One region of the Diaphorobacter sp. ED-3 genome, then DNA from elsewhere that is predicted to be linked to it. Evidence: predicted binding sites of a transcription regulator. Region 1 holds the regulator's gene; the other holds the start of a gene.
What was found. The regulator FliA, encoded in region 1, starts transcription of late flagellar genes. The targets are predictions, from matches to a motif close to CTAAAGTTTNNNNNNNNNNNGCCGNTA.
Positions count from the first base shown of each region.

Region 2: PCQ86_RS10575 (YjfB family protein) is a predicted target of FliA. The motif match lies at 2,296-2,322, and genes of this name have one in related genera.

Region 1 covers NZ_CP115182.1:3,692,630-3,702,095, reverse strand. The annotation lists gene flgG (flagellar basal-body rod protein FlgG) at 1-492, opposite strand, end outside; gene flgF (flagellar basal-body rod protein FlgF) at 511-1,251, opposite strand; gene PCQ86_RS17880 (flagellar hook protein FlgE) at 1,278-2,894, opposite strand; gene PCQ86_RS17875 (flagellar hook assembly protein FlgD) at 2,923-3,573, opposite strand; gene flgC (flagellar basal body rod protein FlgC) at 3,595-3,999, opposite strand; gene flgB (flagellar basal body rod protein FlgB) at 4,022-4,438, opposite strand; gene flgA (flagellar basal body P-ring formation chaperone FlgA) at 4,665-5,417, shown strand; gene flgM (flagellar biosynthesis anti-sigma factor FlgM) at 5,511-5,834, shown strand; gene PCQ86_RS17850 (hypothetical protein) at 5,892-6,239, shown strand; gene PCQ86_RS17845 (RNA polymerase sigma factor FliA) at 6,450-7,163, opposite strand; gene PCQ86_RS17840 (hypothetical protein) at 7,168-7,965, opposite strand; gene flhF (flagellar biosynthesis protein FlhF) at 7,955-9,466, opposite strand, start outside.
Region 2 covers NZ_CP115182.1:2,148,540-2,158,005, forward strand. The annotation lists gene PCQ86_RS10565 (amidase) at 1-859, shown strand, start outside; gene PCQ86_RS10570 (NAD(P)/FAD-dependent oxidoreductase) at 881-2,008, shown strand; gene PCQ86_RS10575 (YjfB family protein) at 2,068-2,271, opposite strand; gene PCQ86_RS10580 (dihydrolipoyl dehydrogenase) at 2,428-3,840, opposite strand; gene PCQ86_RS10585 (IMPACT family protein) at 3,951-4,544, opposite strand; gene PCQ86_RS10590 (YgiQ family radical SAM protein) at 4,658-7,198, shown strand; gene PCQ86_RS10595 (hypothetical protein) at 7,217-7,639, opposite strand; gene PCQ86_RS10600 (DUF1294 domain-containing protein) at 7,802-8,269, opposite strand; gene PCQ86_RS10605 (CoA transferase) at 8,277-9,155, opposite strand; gene PCQ86_RS10610 (methyl-accepting chemotaxis protein) at 9,158-9,466, opposite strand, start outside.

The sequences.
Region 1 (9,466 bases):
GTTGCCCGCCACGGTCACGCTCACCATGCCGCGCTCGCTGATGCTGATGCTCTTGGCGTCCGCCGGCACGGTGATGCCGGGCGCCACGGGCAGACCGCTGGAGGTGACCACGCGGCCCTGCGAGTCGAGCTTGAACGCGCCGTCGCGCGTGTAGCCGGTGGTGCCGTCGGGCAACTGGACCTCGAAGAAGCCGTTGCCGTCGATGGCCACGTCCAGGCTGTTGCCCGACTGCTGCAGGCTGCCCTGCGTGAAGTTGCGGCTGGTGGCGACCACGTTCACGCCCAGGCCCAGGTGCAGGCCCGTGGGCAACTGGTTCTCCTCGGTGGTCTGGCTGCCGACCTGGCGCAGGTTTTGGTAGATCAGGTCCTCGAACACCGCGTTGTTGCGCTTGAAGCCCGTGGTGGACACGTTGGCGAGGTTGTGCGAGATCACATCCAGCTGGGTCTGCTGGGCGGTCATGCCGGTCTTGGCGATCCACAGCGAATTCATCATGGCGGTAGTCCTTCAGGGTTAGCCGTTGAGGCTCAGCAGCTGGCCTGCGCTCTTGTCGTCGCTCTCGGCGGTCTGCAGCAGGCGCATTTGTTGTTCGAACTGGCGGGCGGCGGCGATCATGCCGACCATGCATTCCACCGGGTTCACGTTGGATCCCTCCAGCACGCCCGAGCGCAGGCGCGCGTTGGGGTCGGCGGGCAGCGGGTCGCCGCCGGCCGTGCGGAACAGCCCGTCGTCGCCGCGCGTGAGCGGGTTGTCCGCCGCGGGCGTGGCCAGTTTCAGGCGGGCCACGGGCTGGGGTACTTCGCCCGCCAGGCGGGCGGTGATGGTGCCGTCGGCGCCCAGCGTCACTTCGGCATTAGGGGGCACGTCGATGGGTGCGCCGCCGTCCGAGAGCACGGCCATGCCGGTGCTGGTGACCAGCTGTCCGGCGGCAGTGACCTGAAAGGACCCGGCGCGCGTGTAGGTTTCCACGCCGTCCAGCCCCTGCACGGCGAACCAGGCATTGCCCACGGCCATGGCGTCCAGCGGACGGCCCGTGGTCTGCGCGGGGCCGGGTGTGTCCACATGGCCCGAGGTGGCCTCCAGCGCGAACACGCGCGTCGTGGAGCCGCCGCCTTGCAGCGGCACCGAGCGGAAGTTGGACATCTCGGCGCGAAAGCCGGTGGTGGAGGCGTTGGCCAGGTTGTTGGCCAGCACCGCCTGCCGGTGCGCGGCGGCATTCGCGCCGGTCATGGAGGTGTAGATGATGCGGTCCATGGCGTGGCCTCGGCGTCAGTGGGTTATCAGCGCAGGTTGACGAGGGTGGACATCACCTGGTCCTGCGTCTTGATGGTCTGGGCGTTGGCCTGGTAGGCGCGCTGGGCGGTCATCATGTTGACCAGCTCGGCCGTCAGGTCCACGTTGGAGTCTTCCAGGGCGCCGGCGCGCAGCGCGCCGAAGTTGCCATCCGTGGGCGCACCCAGCACGGGCTGGCCCGATTCGTAGGTCTCCACCCAGTTGTTGCCGCCCACGGCCGCCAGGCCCTGCGTGTTGCGAAAGCTCGCCAGCGCGACCTGGCCCTCGGCGCGCGTGACGCCGTTGGAATAGCGGGTCATGATCATGCCGTTGTTCTCGACATTGATGCCCGTGAGCTCGCCTGAGGTGTAGCCGTCCTGTGAGAGCTCGGAAACGGCGAACTTGGTGCCGAACTGGGTGACATTGTTCAAGTCCAGCGTGACAGGGAACTCGCTTGGCGCGGGGTTGCTGCCCGGTGCGGTGGGGCTGTTGGGGTTGGCGGGACTAGGGTTGACCATGAGTGCCAGCTCGAACGACTGCTTGGCTGCTGCTGGAGCCGTCTTGAGGTCTGCGGGTGTGACGGTTGCTGTTCCGCGCGACGCTGGAACGGGCGCAGGGAGTGTCCAGTTACCGGTGGTTGCGTCACGAGTAATCAGGTCCTCCCGGAGACGGGCAGAGGCAACCACGCTATTGGTGGGGCTGTCAGAGTAGGAGAAGTCCCAGGCGGCGTCCGGACTACTCGCACTCACCGTAGCCTCGCGGATGGCGTAAACGCCTTGAGCATCGGGGCCGTAGAAATGAAACTTGAATGAAGTAGGGTAGTCTGTCTTGGCTGTCCCGCCATTCTTAGTCGGGTCGCTCGGCTCAAGGCTCGCCGTAATCGCTCCCGCTTTGTCGAAAATCACACGACCGGCGACGGGTGGGATGGTTGGCGGTGTGGTGGTCAGGTCGTTCAGCTGGTTGTAGATGTCCCAGGTGTTGGCGCCGTTCTTTTCGAAGTAGAAGCTCAGAGGTGTGGCCACGCCTTGGCTGTCGTATACGTTCAGCGAGGTGCCGTAGGTGGTGCGCGGCGTTTCGGGCACGGGCGGCGTAGCGCTGGAATCGCCCTTGGCATTGGGCGTGCGGGCATCGAGGTTGAAGGCCGTCTTGATGGCCGTGGTCTGCCGGGCCGGGATGGGCGCCGTGGTGGGGAAGGTCAGCGGCACGGCCGTGCTGGAGGTGCGCAGGCCGGTCACGGGGTCGATGGGGTAGCCCATGACCTGGGCGCCGTCATTGGTGACCACGTTGCCCACGTTGTCCAGCTTGAAGTTGCCGGCGCGCGTGTAGGCACGCGAGCCATCCGGCATCTGCAGCGTGAAAAAGCCGTTGCCGTTGATGGCCACGTCCAGGCTGTTGCCTGTGACGGTGAGGTTGCCTTGGTTGAACTGCTGTGCGATGGCCGAGACCTCCACGCCAATGCCGGAGTTGGTGCCGCTGGCCGCGCCGATGGCCGAGGCGATCATGGCCGCGAATTCGGTGCGCGAGGCCTTGAAGCCCGTGGTGTTGGAGTTGGCGATGTTGTGGCCGATCACATCGAGGTTCTTGGCCGACGCGTTCAGGCCCGAGAGGCCTTGCTGGAAACCCATGGTGTTCTCCTGAAGGAAAGCGCGGCTCTCAGAGCACGCTGTGAATGCGGAAGTAGTTGACGATGTCGCCGTTGTCCAGCGTGAGCGTCAGCGCACCGGCGTTGGAGCCCGTGGCGACCACCTGCGCCTCGGACAGCCCCGTCGCGGTGACCGCCGTCTCGCCCGACGTGGCCCGCACGCGGAACCGCAGGTCGGCGGCGTTGCCGCTGGAGCCGGCAGCGTCCCACTCGAAAGAGCGGCGGCCCTTGTCCTGTGCGCCGAGGTCCACGGTGTCCACCACCACGCCGCCGGGCGTGACGATGTCCACCTGCACGTCGGTGGCGGTGTTGTCCAGGTTGAAGTAGCCCTTGCCCTTGCCGTCGCTGACGCTCAGGCGGTCGCCCTCGGTCAGCACCGAGCGGCCGATGAGCGAGATGCCCTGGATCTGCTGCATGGTCGAGAACTCCTCGGCCATGGTTTGCATGGTGAGGTTGAGCGTCTGGATGCCGGTGACGGTGTTGATCTGCGCCATCTGCGTGGTCATCTGCGCGTTGTCCAGGGGGTTCATGGGGTCCTGGTTGTTCAACTGCGCGACCAGCAGCTTGAGGAAGCGGTCTTGCATGGCCGCGGGGTCGTTGGTCGCGTTGGCCGAAGCGCCGGTGTTGGTCGTGGCGGTGGTGCCGATGGGGTTGAGGATCATGGCGTGCTTTCGGAGGGCGGTTTACTGGCCCATCTGCAGGGTCTTGAGCAGCAGCGTCTTGGCCGTGTTCATGACCTCCACGTTGTTCTGGTACGAGCGCGAGGCCGAGATCATGTTGACCATCTCCTCCACGGCGTTCACGTTGGAGTGGGTCACGTAGCCCTCGGCGTCGGCCATGGGGTTGGCCGGGTCGTGCACGCGGCGGCCGGGCTGGTCGCTCTCCTGGATGGACGACACGCGCACGCCCGCGGCGCTCTCGGGTCCCATGGGCGCGGTCTGGAAGACCACCTGGCGCGCCTTGTACGCCTGGCCGTCGGGGCCGGCCACGGCGTCCACGTTGGCCAGGTTGCTGGCCACGACGTTCAGCCGCTGCGACTGTGCGCTGATGGCGCTGCCCGAGACGTTGAAGATGGAGAACATGGACATTGGCGGGTGCTCTCTTTCGGGATTACTGGCCCTGGATGGCGCTGAGCATGGTCTTGGACTGGCCATTGATGAAGCGCAGCGTGGCCTCGTAGCGCACGGCGTTGTCCACGAACGCGGCGCGCTCGCGGTCCATGTCCACGGTGTTGTTGTCCAGGCTCGGCTGGGTCTGCAGGGCATAGCCCAGCGTGCTGTCCGAGCTGCCACTGGCGGCTGCCGGCAGCGGGATGTGGCGCGGGTCGCTCACGCTCTGGCTGCGCAGGGGGCTGGGGGCCTGGGCTTCGTTCACGGCACGCATGGCATCGGCAAACTTGAAGTCGCGCGCCACGTAGCCGGGCGTGTCCGCGTTGGCGATGTTGCTCGCGATGGCACGCTGGCGCTCCGAGCGCAGCAGCAAGGCGCTTCCGTGAAAGTCCAGGCGGTTGGTCATCTTGTCGAGCATGTGGGCCTCGGCGTGTAAAAAAAGGGGTTCGGCCGCCATGGCCCAGGGGGCTTGTGGCGTGCGTCGATTATGGAAATCGCCCCGTTTTTCTAAAGCGCGAAGAGCGCTGGGATTGGCCCGTTGTTCCGCGCTTGGCGCATGCGGTGGCCGGCCTACAGTGGCAGGTGTGAAAAGGCGTCCGGGGCCCGTTGTGCCGGACCGCCGTCAGACCCGTTGGAGTCCCGTCATGCCGCTTCCTATCCTGCGCTCATCCCGCCTTGCCTGCCTTCGCTTCCTGATGGGCGGCGCGCTGGCGCTGGGCTCTGCCCTGGCGCTGCCCGCCCATGCCCAGCAGGGAGGCGATCAGACCGCCGAGCTGGGCTCGATCACCCAGCACTGGCTGGACGATGCGCTGGCCCAGGCGCAGGCTGGGGGGCTGCCGCTGCGCATGGAAGTCAGTGTGGGCACGCTGGATTCGCGCCTGCGCCTGGCGCCCTGCGCGCGCGTGGAACCCTATCTGCCCGCTGGTGCCCGCCTGTGGGGGCGCACCCGCCTGGGCCTGCGCTGCGTGGACGGCCCCACCCGCTGGAACGTGTTCCTGCCCATCACGGTCAAGGCTTTCGGCCCCGCTTGGGTGCTGGCCGGCAATGTGGGCACCGGCGCAGTACTGAGCGAGCAAGATGCCATCGAGGCCGAGGTGGACTGGGCCGCAGAACCCGCGGCCATCGTGGCCAACCGCAAGGACTGGGTGGGGCAGACCGCCACCCGTCCGCTGTCCGCCGGCCAGGCGCTGCGCCAGAACATGGTGCGCGCCCCCGACCTGTTCAAGGCTGGCTCTGCGGTGCGCGTGGTGGTGCAGGGGCCGGGTTATGCGGTCACCTCCTCGGGCCAGGCCATGAGCGCGGGCGCTCAAGGACAGAATGTGCGCGTTCGCATGGCTAATGGGCGCATTATTGGGGGTACTGTGCTTGAGGATGGGACAATAGAGGCCACTTTGTGAGCCGCGAAGCACCACAAAGCGCTAAAGTCTGCTCCCTGCCGGCCGAAAACATGGCTACTGGCCCCACATCTCACAGGGGTGGTGGAGAGTGCGATGAAGATTGGACACAACCCGGATACTGCGACTGCGCTGTCAAAGGCCGCTGCCAACAAGCAGCAGGCCAAGGCCGCCGCACCTGCGCCGGCCGCTGAAGAAGCGGCCCAGGGCGCGACGCGCGCCGCCGCAGGCGTGCCCGTCACGCTGTCGGCCGCCGCCCGCGGGGTGGACGCCACCAAGTCCACGGCCGACTTCGACACCGCCAAGGTCAAAGCGATCAAGGCCGCCATCGAAAAAGGCACCTTCCGCGTGGACGCCGAAGCCGTGGCCGACAAGCTGCTGTCCAGCGCCTACGAAACCCTGTCCCACTCGCGGGGCTGACCCGCCCTCCTGGGCCCGGCTGGCCCGCCGGGGTGACAGGCTCTAGACTTGCACCCCATGTCACTCGACGACACCCTCACCTCCATCGAAGCGCAGCTGCAGGACATGCAGGCTGCGCTTCTTGCTTCCAACCCCCAGACTTTTGAAGACACTGCGGTGCAGCTGCGCGGCGCTGCCATGGCGCTGGCCCAGGCGCTGGCGCCTGTGGCGGGCGCGCTGGAGCCCGCCGCCGCGCAACGCGTGCAGACCATCGGCCGGCAATTGACGCTGGTGCGCGACCAACTGGCGCGGGTGATGGCGCTGACCGAGCGACAGGTGGCGTCGCTGCTGCCGCCGGTGGAGGGGGTGACTTATGGGCCTTCGTCCGGCGCCGCGGGGGCGCGGATTTATCGGGCACCGGGGTGACTTTTAGCCCGAATTGCTGGCTGGGGCTTATGGGATAAGCGCTGGCAGCTATCTTTTTTGATTGGCTCTGGGGGTTTGATGTTGTTGCCCGGGATCCGCCCCGGCGAGCGCATATCCCGGCCCGCGCCATGAAAAGCCGCACCACAAGCTCAAAAAAATAGCTGCCCGCGCTTGTCCAGCAAGCGCAAAACAGCTATTTCATCCAAAAAATCAGTGCCCCCGCATCTTCGTCCGCAACCGCGCAATCGCCTGGCTGTGCAGCTGGCACACGCGCGATTCGGTCACGCCCAGGACGGCGGCGATTTCCTTCAGGTTCATGTCGTGCTCGTAGTACATGCCCATGATGTACTGCTCGCGCTCGGGCAGGGCCTTGATGGCCTCGACCAGCGAGGCGCGCAGGCGCTGGTCGCGCAGCACGGCCATGGGATCGGCGCCCTCGTCGGCCACGTGGCGGTCCAGGAAGCCCTCGTCCTCGTCATCGTGGTGAAAGTCTTCCAGGTACACCAGCTGCGTGCCGCGCACCTTGCTCAGCAGGGCCTGGTAGTCCTCCAGGCTCATGCCCAGTTCGGCGGCGATCTCGGACTCGATGGGGCTGCGGCCCAGGCGCTGCTCCACGCGGTGCAGGGCATGCTCGATGTCCTTCTGGCTCTTGCGCGAGCTGCGGCTCATCCAGTCGCCCTCGCGCAGCTCGTCGAGCATGGCGCCGCGGATGCGCTGGCTGGCAAAGGTCTCGAACTGCACGCCCTGCGCGACTTCGTAGCGCGAGAGCGCGTCGTTCAGACCGATCATGCCGACCTGGATCAGGTCGTCCAGCTCCACGTTGGGCGGGAGCTTGGCGATCATGTGGTGGGCGATGCGCCGCACCAGGGGCACGTGCTGGTGGAACAGCGCGTCCCGGTCGAGCTGGCCTTTCGCGGTGTACATCGGGTCAGTGGCTCCGGTCCAGGGGCGAGAGGGAGGCGCACAGGCTGTGCGGGGGCAGCAGGGGCATGGCAGCGTCAATGGTGCATGCGTTTTCCAGCAGTTGCAAGGCCAGCCGCTGGATGTCCTGCGCGCGTGCGGCGGCCACGGTGGTGGTGTGGACCTGCAGGCCCAGGTGGGTGCGCGCGCTGCGCTGCAGCGTGTCCAGCGCCTCGGCGGTCTGGCGGTGCTGCACAGGCTCCTGCGGCGCGAGGATGGACGCCACCGTGCAGCGCACGCCGGCGTGCAGCGCCATGTGCTTGAGCTGGCGGTAGCTGCGCACCATGCCTTGCGCGCCGGGGCCGGTCATGATCAGCGGTACGCTGGCGCTGCCGCGCAGCAGCGGCGCCAGTTGCTCGGGCGGCGCATGCAGCACCACCAGCGCGTAGGCGCGAAACAAGGGCTGCAGGCGCTGCAGCACGGCGGCGCCATGGTGTTCGGACTGCTGCGCGAGGCGGGCCAGCCCGCGGGCCGCGGGCACCACGGCCAGCGACGCGCCGGTGGCGGAGGCCAGCGTCTGCGCGCCGTTCCAGGGAGCCGGGTGCAGCAGCTGGTCCAGGCCGGGCATGTGCGGGCTCTCGAGCGCCGTGCCGTCCAGCACCACGACGGGGTAGCCCAGGCGCTGCAGGCTGGAGCACAGCTGCCACAGCATTTCCAGCCACGGGCCGTTGCCCGGCTGGCTCAGCACGGCCAGCAGGCGCAGGTCCTGCTGGGGGGTGTAGCTGTGTAGGCCCGCGGCCTGGTGCAAAGCGGTATCAAGCAACATCGGCCATCCCCCGCTCATCGGCCGTTTCCGTGGCGTGCGAGAAGAAGAAGTTCAACTCGGCGGCCTTGGGGTCGAAGGCCGACTTCACGCTCGTGCGCATGGAGGCGCTCACCAGCTTGCGGGCGTCGGCCGCTTCCCAGTCCTCGGGCACGCGCTGGCCGTTGGTCACGCCGCGCAGCACCATCTGGTGGCGGATCAGCGCATCGATGGCGGGGCCCAGCTTCACGGCCTCGTCCACCTTGGACAGGATGGCCTGCTGCGAGCCGGTGGTCTTGAAGCCGGTGAGCACGTCGTCCAGCGTATCGCCGTGGCTGCTGGCGTTGAGCACCAGCAGGCGCTTGACACCGGGCAGCGCCAGCACGTCCAGCAGGTCGCGCTTGCGCGGGTCGCGCGGGGCCACGCCCGTGGTGTCGATGAGCACCATCTTCTTGGACGACAGCAGGCCCAGCAGGTCCTGCAGCGCCGCGCGGTCGTGCGCCAGGTGCGCCACCACGCCCAGCATGCGGCCGTAGGAGCGCAGTTGCTCGTGCGCGCCCACGCGGTAGGTGTCCAGCGTGATCAGGCCCACGCTGGCGGGGCCGTGGATGCGCGCGCACAAGGCGGCCAGCTTGGCGGTGGTGGTGGTCTTGCCCACGCCGGTGGCGCCCACCATGGCGAAGATGCCGCCTTCCTCGTACAGCGGCAGCGTCTGCGCGTCGGTGCGCAGGTTGCGCTCCAGCACTTCCATGAGCCAGCGCACGGCGTCCTGGGCGCCCAGATGCTCGGGCAGGTGTTCCAGCACCGCGCGCGAGAGGGCGGGCGAATAGCCCGCACGGATGAGCTTGAGCATCAGCGTGGACTGGATCGGGTTCTGGCGGGCCTGGCCCAGCCAGGCCAGGGTGTTGAAGCGGTCCTCGATCAGCTCCTTCATGGACTGCAGTTCCTTCATGAGGTTCTGCTGTCCCAGGCCGGCCGCCAGCGTGGGCGCGGCTGTGGCGGGCGCCTCGGCGCGGCGCGGCGTGAGCTGCTCGGCGCCCAGGGCGGCATGCATGGGCCGCAATGGGTTGTGGCGTGCCACCGGGGCATTCGCGGGCTGTGGCGCGGGTGGCTCGGGCAGGCGCTCGGCGCGGGGTTCGAAGCGTGGCTCGGGCAGGCCGCGCTCCAGCGCGGCGCGCTCGTTCAGCGGCGCGGGGGCGCTCGTGCCGTTCAGGGCCTCGTGGCGGCGGCGCAGCATGCGCTCGCGCACATAGTCCTGGAACGACAGCGTGCTCATGGCCAGTTGCTCGGTGTCGTGCGCCACGGTGCTGCGTGCCGCGGGCGCCGGCTGGCGTGCGGGCTGCGGGACAGGGGCTGCATGGGGCTGCGTCTGGGACATGCGCACCGGCTGGCTCGCGGCCAGGTCGTCGGCGCGCTCCTGCAGACGGTTGGGTGCCGGCTCGGCACCGCCGTGCAGGGACGACAGCGCGTCCTCGGCCGTGGCCACCACCTCGACGCCGCCCGCCGTGGGGCGGTTGGACAGGAT
Region 2 (9,466 bases), 1.5 Mb from region 1:
GGCCGCATCGGCCGGCCTGTCGGCGGGCGACCCGCTGACCTACCCCCTGGACCCCCACAGCTTCCTGCACCTGGAGCCGGCCGACCTGGGCGGCCTGCGCGTGGGCTACACCGAAGACTTCGGCGCCTGCGCGGTGGACGACGGCATCCGCGCGGTGTTCCGCGCCAAGATCGGCGCCATGCGCCACCTGTTCCGCTCTTGCGAGGAGATCCGGCTGGACCTGGGCGACGTGCACCGCTGCTTCGACGTGCTGCGGGCCGAGAGCTTCTTGGCCGGCATGCGCGAGGCCTACGAGCGCGACCCCGCCAGCCTGGGGCCCAACACGCGCGCCAACTACGAGATGGGTGCGGCCATGTCGCTGCTGGACAGCGCCTGGGCACAGGCCGAGCAGACGCGCATCCTGGCGCGCTTCCAGGAGGCGTTTGCCAACTTCGACGTGATCCTGGCACCCACCACGCCGGTCTCGCCCTTCCCGTGGACCGCGCTGTACGCGAGTCACATCAACGGTGAACCCCAGGCCAACTACTACCGCTGGCTGGCACTGACCTATGTGACCACGCTGACCACGCACCCCGCGTTCAGCGTGCCCTGCGGGCGCGACACGGCCGGCATGCCGTTCGGCCTGCAGGTGGTGGGGCGCTTTCGCGACGACCATCGCCTACTGTCCATCGGCCTGGGGCTGGAGCAAGCCTTTGCCCGCATCGATGGCCTGCAGCGCCCGCGGCCCGACCTGGCCCGGCTGGGGCCGGTGCAACCCGCGCTCACCTCCATCGTCACCCACGCGCCGGACCCCGATGACGCGCGCGGCGTGCCGCGGCTGGGCGCACGCGGTACCGAGGAGCAGGCGTCGGCGGTCTGACAGTGATTGGCGAGGGAACCCATGCAACCCTATGACTTTGTGATCATCGGCGCGGGCATTGCCGGCGCCTCCGCCGGTTGGGAACTGGCCGCGCACCGCCGCGTGCTGCTGCTGGAGCGCGAGGCCCAGCCCGGCTACCACACCACCGGCCGGTCGGCTGCGCTGTACTCGGCCACCTATGGCACGCCCAACATCTGCGCACTCACGCGGGCCAGCCGCGCGTTCTACGATGCGCCGCCGCCCGAATTCGGCAGCGCCCCCATCCTCACGCCGCGCGGCGTGGTGTACCTGGCGGGGCCCGACCAGCTCGACCTGCTGGAAGCCGCCTACGCCGAGGCGCTGCCGCGCAACCCGCAGGTGCGCCGCCTGACGCGCGAGGAGCTGCTGGAGCAGGCCCCGTGCCTGCGCCCCGAGGCCGTGGCCGCGGGCATGAGCGAGCCCGGCGCCGCCGACATCGACGTGCATGCGCTGCACCAGGGCTACCTGCGCGGCCTGCGCCAGCGTGGTGGCGAGATCCGCACCCATGCCGAGGTGACGGCCCTGCAGCGGGGCGAGGAGGGCTGGCACATCACCCTGGCCGATGGCGAGGTGCTGCACGCGCGCGCCGTGGTCAATGCCGCAGGCGCCTGGGCCGACGTGGTGGCAGCCCAGGCGGGCGTGCCGCCCATCGGGCTGGAGCCGCGGCGGCGCACGGCCTTCACCTTCCCCGTGCCGGCCGGCATGCAAGCGGCCCACTGGCCGGCTGTCATCGGCATTGCGGAGGACTACTATTTCAAGCCCGACGCGGGGCAGATGCTGGGCTCCCCCGCCAATGCCGACGCCGTGGCGCCGCACGACGTGGTGCCTGAGGAACTGGACGTGGCCATGGGCATCCACCGCATCGAGCAGGTGACGTGCTTTCAGATCCGCCGCCCCTCGCACACCTGGGCGGGGTTGCGCTCGTTCGTGGCCGATGGCGACCTGGTCATTGGCTGGGACAACCATGTGCCCGGCTTCTTCTGGCTGGCCGCGCAAGGCGGCTATGGCATCCAGAGCGCGGCGGGCGCGGCGCTGCTGACGCGGCAGTTGGCACTGGGCGAGCCGCTGGCCCCCGAGTTGGCGCGCGAGGGTGTGGACGTGGCGGGCCTGTCGCCTGCGCGGCTGCGCTGAGCAAGGCCAGGGCTGAAGCCGGCCTGAGCCGGCGAAAAAAAGCCAGCGCGCCGTGCGCGTCAGGCGTAGGTGTTGAGCTGCGTGCCCAGCGGGCCCTCGGTCGCCAGCGGCGGCTGGGGCAGGGCGGCGAGCAGGGTGGCGGCGGCCGTTTCCTGCGTGTCCAGGGCCTTCTTCAGCACGGTGACCTGGACGGCATCGGCCGTCTCGCGGCTGGCGAGGGCGCTGGCGGTGCTGACGATGGATTGGGTGAGGGCGACGTCCATGGCGATCTCCGGTGTACCTCTTGTTATCGGCCAGTTCACCGCGGATTCAAGGGTGCTTCTATAAACATAGCTGTTCGCGCTTGATGCGTAAGGATTTCAAGCTGTTTTGGTGCTGAAAATCCATCCTGGCAAGCGCAGCCAGCTATTGTTTTTGTATCAGTCCAGCGCGCTCGCGCCGTAGGCCTCGCAGGCGGCGAGGTCGGAATCGCTGGCCTTGGGCAGGCGCGAGGCCGCGTCGCGCAGCGCCGTGCGCAGGCCTTCCTCCAGCACCGGATGGTAGAAGGGCATGCGCAGCAGGTCGTGCACCGTCAGCCGCTGCTCGACGGCCAGCGCCAGCAGGTGGGCCATGTGTTCGCCCGCTGGCGCGCACAGCTCGGCGCCCAGCAGGCGGCCGCTGCCGTGTTCGGCGTACACGTTCAGGCGCCCGTGGTTGCACTGCGCCACGCGCGCGCGGCCCTGGCGCGCAAAGTCCACCGTGCCCCCCACCCATTGCCCCTCGGGCAGATCGGCATGGCGCTGCCCCACCACGGCGGCCTGAGGCTGGCTGAAGGTGATGGCCAGCGGCGTGCGCCGGGCGAAGCCGCGCGGCGTGGGCGCCAGGGCGTTCAACCCCGCAATGTGGCCCTCGTCCGCGGCCTCATGCAGCAGGGGGCGGTCGCCATCGGCATCGCCCGCGATGAAGACGGGCAGATCGCCCACCTGCAGGGTGCACGGATCGATGGGCGGGCGGCCCTTGTCGTCCAGCTCCACGCCCAGCGTGTCCAGCCCCAGGTGTTCCAGGTTGGGGCGCCGGCCCATGGCGGCCACCACCTGGTCCACCACCACGGTCGCGCTGCCGTTGGTGACCTGTATGCCGCCGGCCACCTCGCGCAACTCGGCCTTGTCGCCCACGTTGACGATGAATTCGTCCTTCAGCCGCGCCAGCAGCGCGTCGTTGATGGCGGGGTCGCTCAGGCCGGCCACGCTCTTGCCCGTCGCGAAGGCCATCACCTCCACCCCCAGCCGCGCGAGCGCCTGCGCGATTTCCACCCCCAGCGGCCCCAGCCCGATGACGGCCACGCGCGGGCCGAGCGTGGGCTGCTCGAACAGCGTGTCGGTGGTGAGGATGCGGTCGCCAAAAGCCAGCCAGTCCTCCGGCACGATGGGGCGCGAGCCCGTGGCGATGATGATGCGCCGCGCGGTGTGCACCTGGCCGTTCACTTCCACGCGCTGCGCGTCCAGCAGCCGGGCATGGCCGCTGATGGCGCGCTCGCCCGCGTCGGTGGCGGCCAGCGTGCCGGCCACGAAGTCATCGCGCAGCGCGCGCACGCGGCGCAGTACGGCGGGCAGGTCCACCCGCAGCGCATCCGCGCCCTCGATGCCGAAGGTGTGCAGAGCGCGCCGCGCATGGTAGGCGTTGGCGGCCTCGATGAGCATCTTGGACGGCATGCACCCCACGCGCGCGCAGGTGGTGCCCCAGGGGCCGTCGTTCACGATGCGCCAGTGGTCGGTGCGCTTGCGCACCTCGCGCAGCGCCGCCAGTCCGGCGGACCCGGCGCCCAGGATGATCACGTCCAGCGGCTGGCTCATGGAGGGGGCTCCTTGTCAATGCGGGCCGCCAGTGTCGCCGCGCGCGCCGGCGCGGCATGTAGGCGCGCAGGCATTGTTGGGCTTGCGTGGGCGCGGCCCGCCCCCGGTCTTCAGTCCGTGGATTCGCCCCAGGCCACGCGGCCCTGGCCTGCTTCGTTCACATGGTGGACGAAGGCCTCGGCCTCGGCCTCGGGCAGGCGCAGTTGCAGCGTGACCAGCGTCGCATGCTGCACCTGCAGCAGTTGCGCGCCAGCACCGTCGATCATGCGGCGCAGCAGTCCTTCCAGGGCGTAGGGCACGCTGCATTCCAGGGTGCGCATGCGCTGCAGCGGCACCTTGTCTGCCTGCAGCAGCGCCTGGGCCACGGTATCGGTATAGGCGCGCACCAGGCCACCCGCGCCCAGCTTCACCCCGCCGAAATAGCGCACCACGGTGGCCAGCACGCCCTCCAGGTCCTGGTGGCGCAGCACATCCAGCATGGGCCGCCCGGCGGTGCCGCTGGGCTCGCCGTTGTCTACCGCGGCGGACTGGCCGCCCGCCAGCAGCGCCCAGCACACATGGGCCGCGCCCGGGTGTTCGCGCCACAGCGCATCCACCACGGCCTGCGCGCTCGCGCGGTCGGCCATGGGCTGCACGCAGCCGATGAAGCGGCTTTTCTTGATGATGAGTTCGCTGTGAACGGGGGCGCTGAGGGTGTAGGGCATGGGGCGGCCGAGCTTACCCCATGGGCCGACGGCGACAAGGGCCATGCGGGGGCGGTTAGGCGCAAAGGGGGCATGGCTTCTAAAATGCCCGGCCCCCACCTGCAGGCCCGCCCATGAACGCCCCGATCGATGTCTCCTTCTTCCCGCGCAACGCCAAGCCGTTGACCAGCTACCGCCCGTATTGGGCCAAGCGCTTTGGCGTGGCGCCGTACCTGCCCATGAGCCGTGCCGAGATGGAGCAGCTGGGCTGGGACAGCTGCGACGTGGTGCTGGTGACGGGCGATGCCTACGTGGACCACCCGAGCTTCGGCATGGCGGTGATCGGGCGGGTGCTGGAGGCGCAGGGCTTTCGCGTGGGGATCATCGCGCAGCCGGACTGGCAGAGCGCCGACGCGTTCAAGGTGCTGGGCAAGCCCAACCTGTTCTGGGGCGTGACCGCGGGCAACATGGATTCGATGATCAACCGCTACACGGCGGACCGCAAGATCCGCAGCGACGACGCCTACACGCCCGGCGACGTGGGTGGCAAGCGGCCCGACCGCGCCGCCGTGGTCTACAGCCAGCGCTGCCGCGAGGCGTACAAGGACGTGCCCATCGTGCTGGGCGGCATCGAAGGCTCCCTGCGCCGCATTGCCCACTATGACTACTGGAGCGACAAGGTGCGCCGCTCCATCGTGGTGGACAGCAAGTGCGACATCCTGCTGTTCGGCAACGCCGAGCGTGCCCTGGTTGAAGTGGCCCACCGCATTGCGCGGCGCGACCCGGTGGAGACCATCACCGACGTGCGCGGCACGGCCTTCGTGCGGCGCGCGTCCGAGCCCGGATGGTTCGAGATCGACTCCACCGAGGTGGACGAGCCCGGCCGCGTGGATGAGCTGATCAACCCCTACATGACCACGAGCGAGCAGGCTGCGGCCCAGGGCCAGGCGTGTTCGCAGGAAGATGCTGCAAATTCAATAGCTGCCAGCGCTGACCCACAAAGCGCTGGAGGCCAAAAACCCTTGCAGACCGTGCAGATCGTGCCCAACCCGGCGCTGCCCTCCAAGGGGCGCAGCGGGCGGGCGCTGCCGCCGCGCGAGCGCACCGTGATCCGCCTGCCCAGCTACGAGCAGGTGAAGGCCGATCCGGTGCTCTACGCCCACGCCAACCGCGTGCTGCACCTGGAGACCAACCCCGGCAACGCCCGCGCGCTGGTGCAGGCGCATGGCGAGGGCGCGACGGCGCGCGACGTGTGGCTGAACCCGCCGCCCGTCCCGCTCACCACGGCCGAGATGGACTGGGTGTTCGGCCTGCCGTATGCGCGCAACCCGCACCCGCAGTACCTGGACGCGCAGGGCAGCTACGAGGGGCCGACCAAGATCCCGGCGTGGGAGATGATCCGCGCGTCGATCAACATCATGCGCGGCTGCTTTGGCGGCTGCACCTTCTGCTCCATCACCGAGCACGAGGGACGCATCATCCAGAGCCGCTCGGAGGATTCCATCATTGCCGAGGTGGAGGACATCCGGGACAAGGTCAAGGGCTTCACCGGCACCATCTCCGACCTGGGCGGCCCCACGGCCAACATGTACCGCCTGGGCTGCAAGAGCCCAGAGATCGAGGCCGCCTGCCGCAAGCCCAGCTGCGTGTTTCCCGGCATCTGCCAGAACCTGCACACGGACCATGCGCCGCTGGTCAACATCTACCGCCGTGCGCGCAAGCTGCCGGGCATCAAGAAGATCCTCATCGGCTCCGGCCTGCGCTACGACCTGGCGGTGAAGTCCCCCGAATACGTGAAGGAGCTGGTGCAGCACCACGTGGGCGGGTACCTCAAGATCGCGCCCGAGCACACCGAGGCGGGGCCGCTGTCCAAGATGATGAAGCCAGGCATCGGCAACTATGACCGCTTCAAGCAGATGTTCGAGCAGTACACCGAAGAGGCGGGCAAGAAACAGTTCCTGATCCCGTACTTCATCGCCGCCCACCCCGGCACCACCGACGAGGACATGCTGAACCTGGCCATCTGGCTCAAGAAGAACGGCTTTCGCGCCGACCAGGTGCAGGCCTTCTACCCCAGCCCCATGGCCAGCGCCACGGCCATGTACCACTCGGGCCGCAACCCGCTCACGCGCGTGCGACGGCAGATGCGCGACGTGGCCGAGGAACAGGTGGACGTGGTGCGTGGCGAAAAGCGCCGCCGCCTGCACAAGGCCTTCCTGCGCTACCACGACCCCAACAACTGGCCGCTGCTGCGCGAGGCGCTGAAAAGCATGGGCCGGGCCGACCTGATCGGCAACGGCAAGCACCACCTGATCCCCACCTTCCAGCCGCTGGTCGACGGCAGCTACCAGAGCGCCCGCAAGAAAAACAGCACCGGGCCCAAGGGTGGCGGGGCCGGCGTGGGCTACACCATCAACAAGGACGGCAAGGCCGTGGCGCTGCGCCGCCGCCCGCAGGAGCCGGAGGAGCCGCAGGGAGACGTGCGTTTTCGTAGCAGCGCGCCGCAGCCGGGCCGCATGCTCACGCAGAACACCGGCCTGCCGCCGCGTGCGGGCACCGGTACCCGCACTGGCAGCCGTGGCAATGCCGGTGGCAACGCTGCGGGCGCCGCGGGGCGCCGCCAGGGCGGGGCCGGCACCCCGGCGTCGGGCAAGGGTACGGGCCGGCGGCGCTGACGGGGCGGCACCCGGCCGTCAGCGCGCGGGACCGGCGGGGGCGGGCACCAGCTCCTCAATGACCAGGCGGCGGTAGTAGAACGCCGCCAGCGGGCCCAGCGGCTGCAGCAGGTCGCGCAGCGTCTCCGGAGCGTCGGAATCCGTGGCACGCAGCAACAGGCCGTGGGCGCCGTCGCTGGCCAGTTGCGCGATGCGGCGCACGATCACGCCCTCCGCACCGACCGAGGGCAGGGGTGCATCGGCATTGCCCAGCGTGCGCACCACATGTTCCAGGATCATCGGCGGCGTGGCGTGCGCCACGTCATCGCGACCCTGGGCCTGCAGCGCCCGGCCTGCGGAGCGCGCCGCCTCCTCGTTCGCAAACAGCGCGAACACATGGCCCGTGGGGTAGAAAGTCCCGGTCGCCGTGGTCATGCTCGGGTCGAGGGCGAAAGGCTTCATGGCGTCGTTCTCCAATGCGGCAAGAAACTGGACCCATTGGAGGTGCCGCAGCGTCGCCTGGCTGTCGGGCGATGGAAGGCCGCGCTGTCGGACGTGGCCGCAGGGCATGCCGCATATCCCGATAAAAACCGGCCCTGCCGCAATGCTGGTAAGCGCGAGCAGCTATAAAAAAGAAAGCGCTTCGCGCAGCGTCTGCGGCCGCAGCGTCCACACCGCCAGTGCGGCGCAGTTCACCGCCACCGTGCCCCAATACACCGCGCGGAAGTCCTGTTTGCGCGATTTGTGGCGCAGCCACTGCTGGGCCCACCATGCGGCAGGCCAGCCGCCCAGCAGGGCGAGCAGGTGCAGGTGGCTCTCCCGGGTGCGCCAGGCGCCGCGCTGGGCAGCGCTTTTGTCGAGGACATAGGCGAAAAAAGTCACCAGATTGAGTCCCGCTACGGCCACCAGCAGCCACAGTGGCAGGCGCTGTGCCCAGGCACCCCAGGCGAGCAGGGCCAGCCAGCCCAGCATCAGCAGCATGGCCAGGCGGGCGCCCGCAGGGGACGTGTTCTGCTGGCGCGCAGACCGGGGCCGCACCTGCGTGGTGCGCGGGTTTTTGTCGCCATCCCTGCGCCGCTCAGTGCCTTGCATGGCCAGTTCAGCGCAGGGTGTGCAGCGGAATGTCGCGCGACTGCGCCAGCGCGGTCAGTTCGTCACGGGTATGCCCCAGGAGGAAGCGGGCGATGGCTGCGTGGGTGGCCTGGTCGCGCATGTGCTCCATGTCGCCCCGGGCCGCGAGGCCTGCGGCCTCGCACAGGCGCGTGGCAAAGTGCGGCTCGAGAGCAGCCACGGCCACACGACCGTCGGCGCAAGGGTAGACGCGGTAGCCCGCGTGGGCACCGCCCACATCGCCCTGCGGTGTGGTCAGGCCCCAGTGCAGGGGCATCGCCAGCCACTGCGCGGCCTCGGCCAGTCCCACCTCGATGCAGACCCCCGTGCCCTGCTGCGCGCGTGCCAGCAGGGCCTGCAGAACGGCCTCGCTGGCCATGAGGGCACCAGCCATGTCGGCAAACAGCGTGGGGGGCACCTGCAGGCTGGCCAGCAGCCCGGCCTCGGCCTGGTAAGTGAGATCGTGGCCCGGTTCCTCGGCGCGCTCGCCCAGGGCGCCGACGATGCGCACCAGCGACAGGCGCGGGTAGCGCGCCTGCAGCGCCTCCCAGCCCAACCCGAGTTTGGTCAGCGCCGAGGGGCGAAAGGATGTGATCAGCACGTCGGTGTGCGCCAGTTCGGCATGCAGCGCGGCCTGGCCTTCGTCTGTCTTGAGGTGGGCATGCAGCACGCGCACGCCCTGGTGCAGTTCACCGTAGGCAGCCGGGCTGTAGATGCCCATGGGGTCGGCGCTGGGCTGGCCCGGGGCCGGGGGCGGTTCAAGCTTGGTGCACTGTGCACCCATTTGGGCGCAGCGCAACAGGGCCGCAGGGCCCGGCAGGTTGAGTGCCAGGCTGAGGACGCGGGTATGCGCAAGCGGTGCGTTCATGCTCAGAAGGACTCCCATTCATCGTCCTTGCCCGCGCTGGCGGGTGGCGCCTTGGGCGTGCTGGGCGGAAGTGCGGCCACCGCCTTGGCTTTGGCGGGGGCGGGCGCGCGTTTGGCTGCGGGTGCCGCCGTGCGCAGAGCGGGGCGGGGGGCTGGTGCGGGCATGGGCGCCGGGGCCTGTGCTGCGGGAGCCTGCGGGGCTGCCGGGCGCACGGGCGTGTTGCCGCCCTGCGCACCGAGCTTGAAGACGGCCACGGTGTTGACCAGATCGGCCGCCTGGCTGCGCAGGCTGCTGGCCGCGGCGGCCATTTC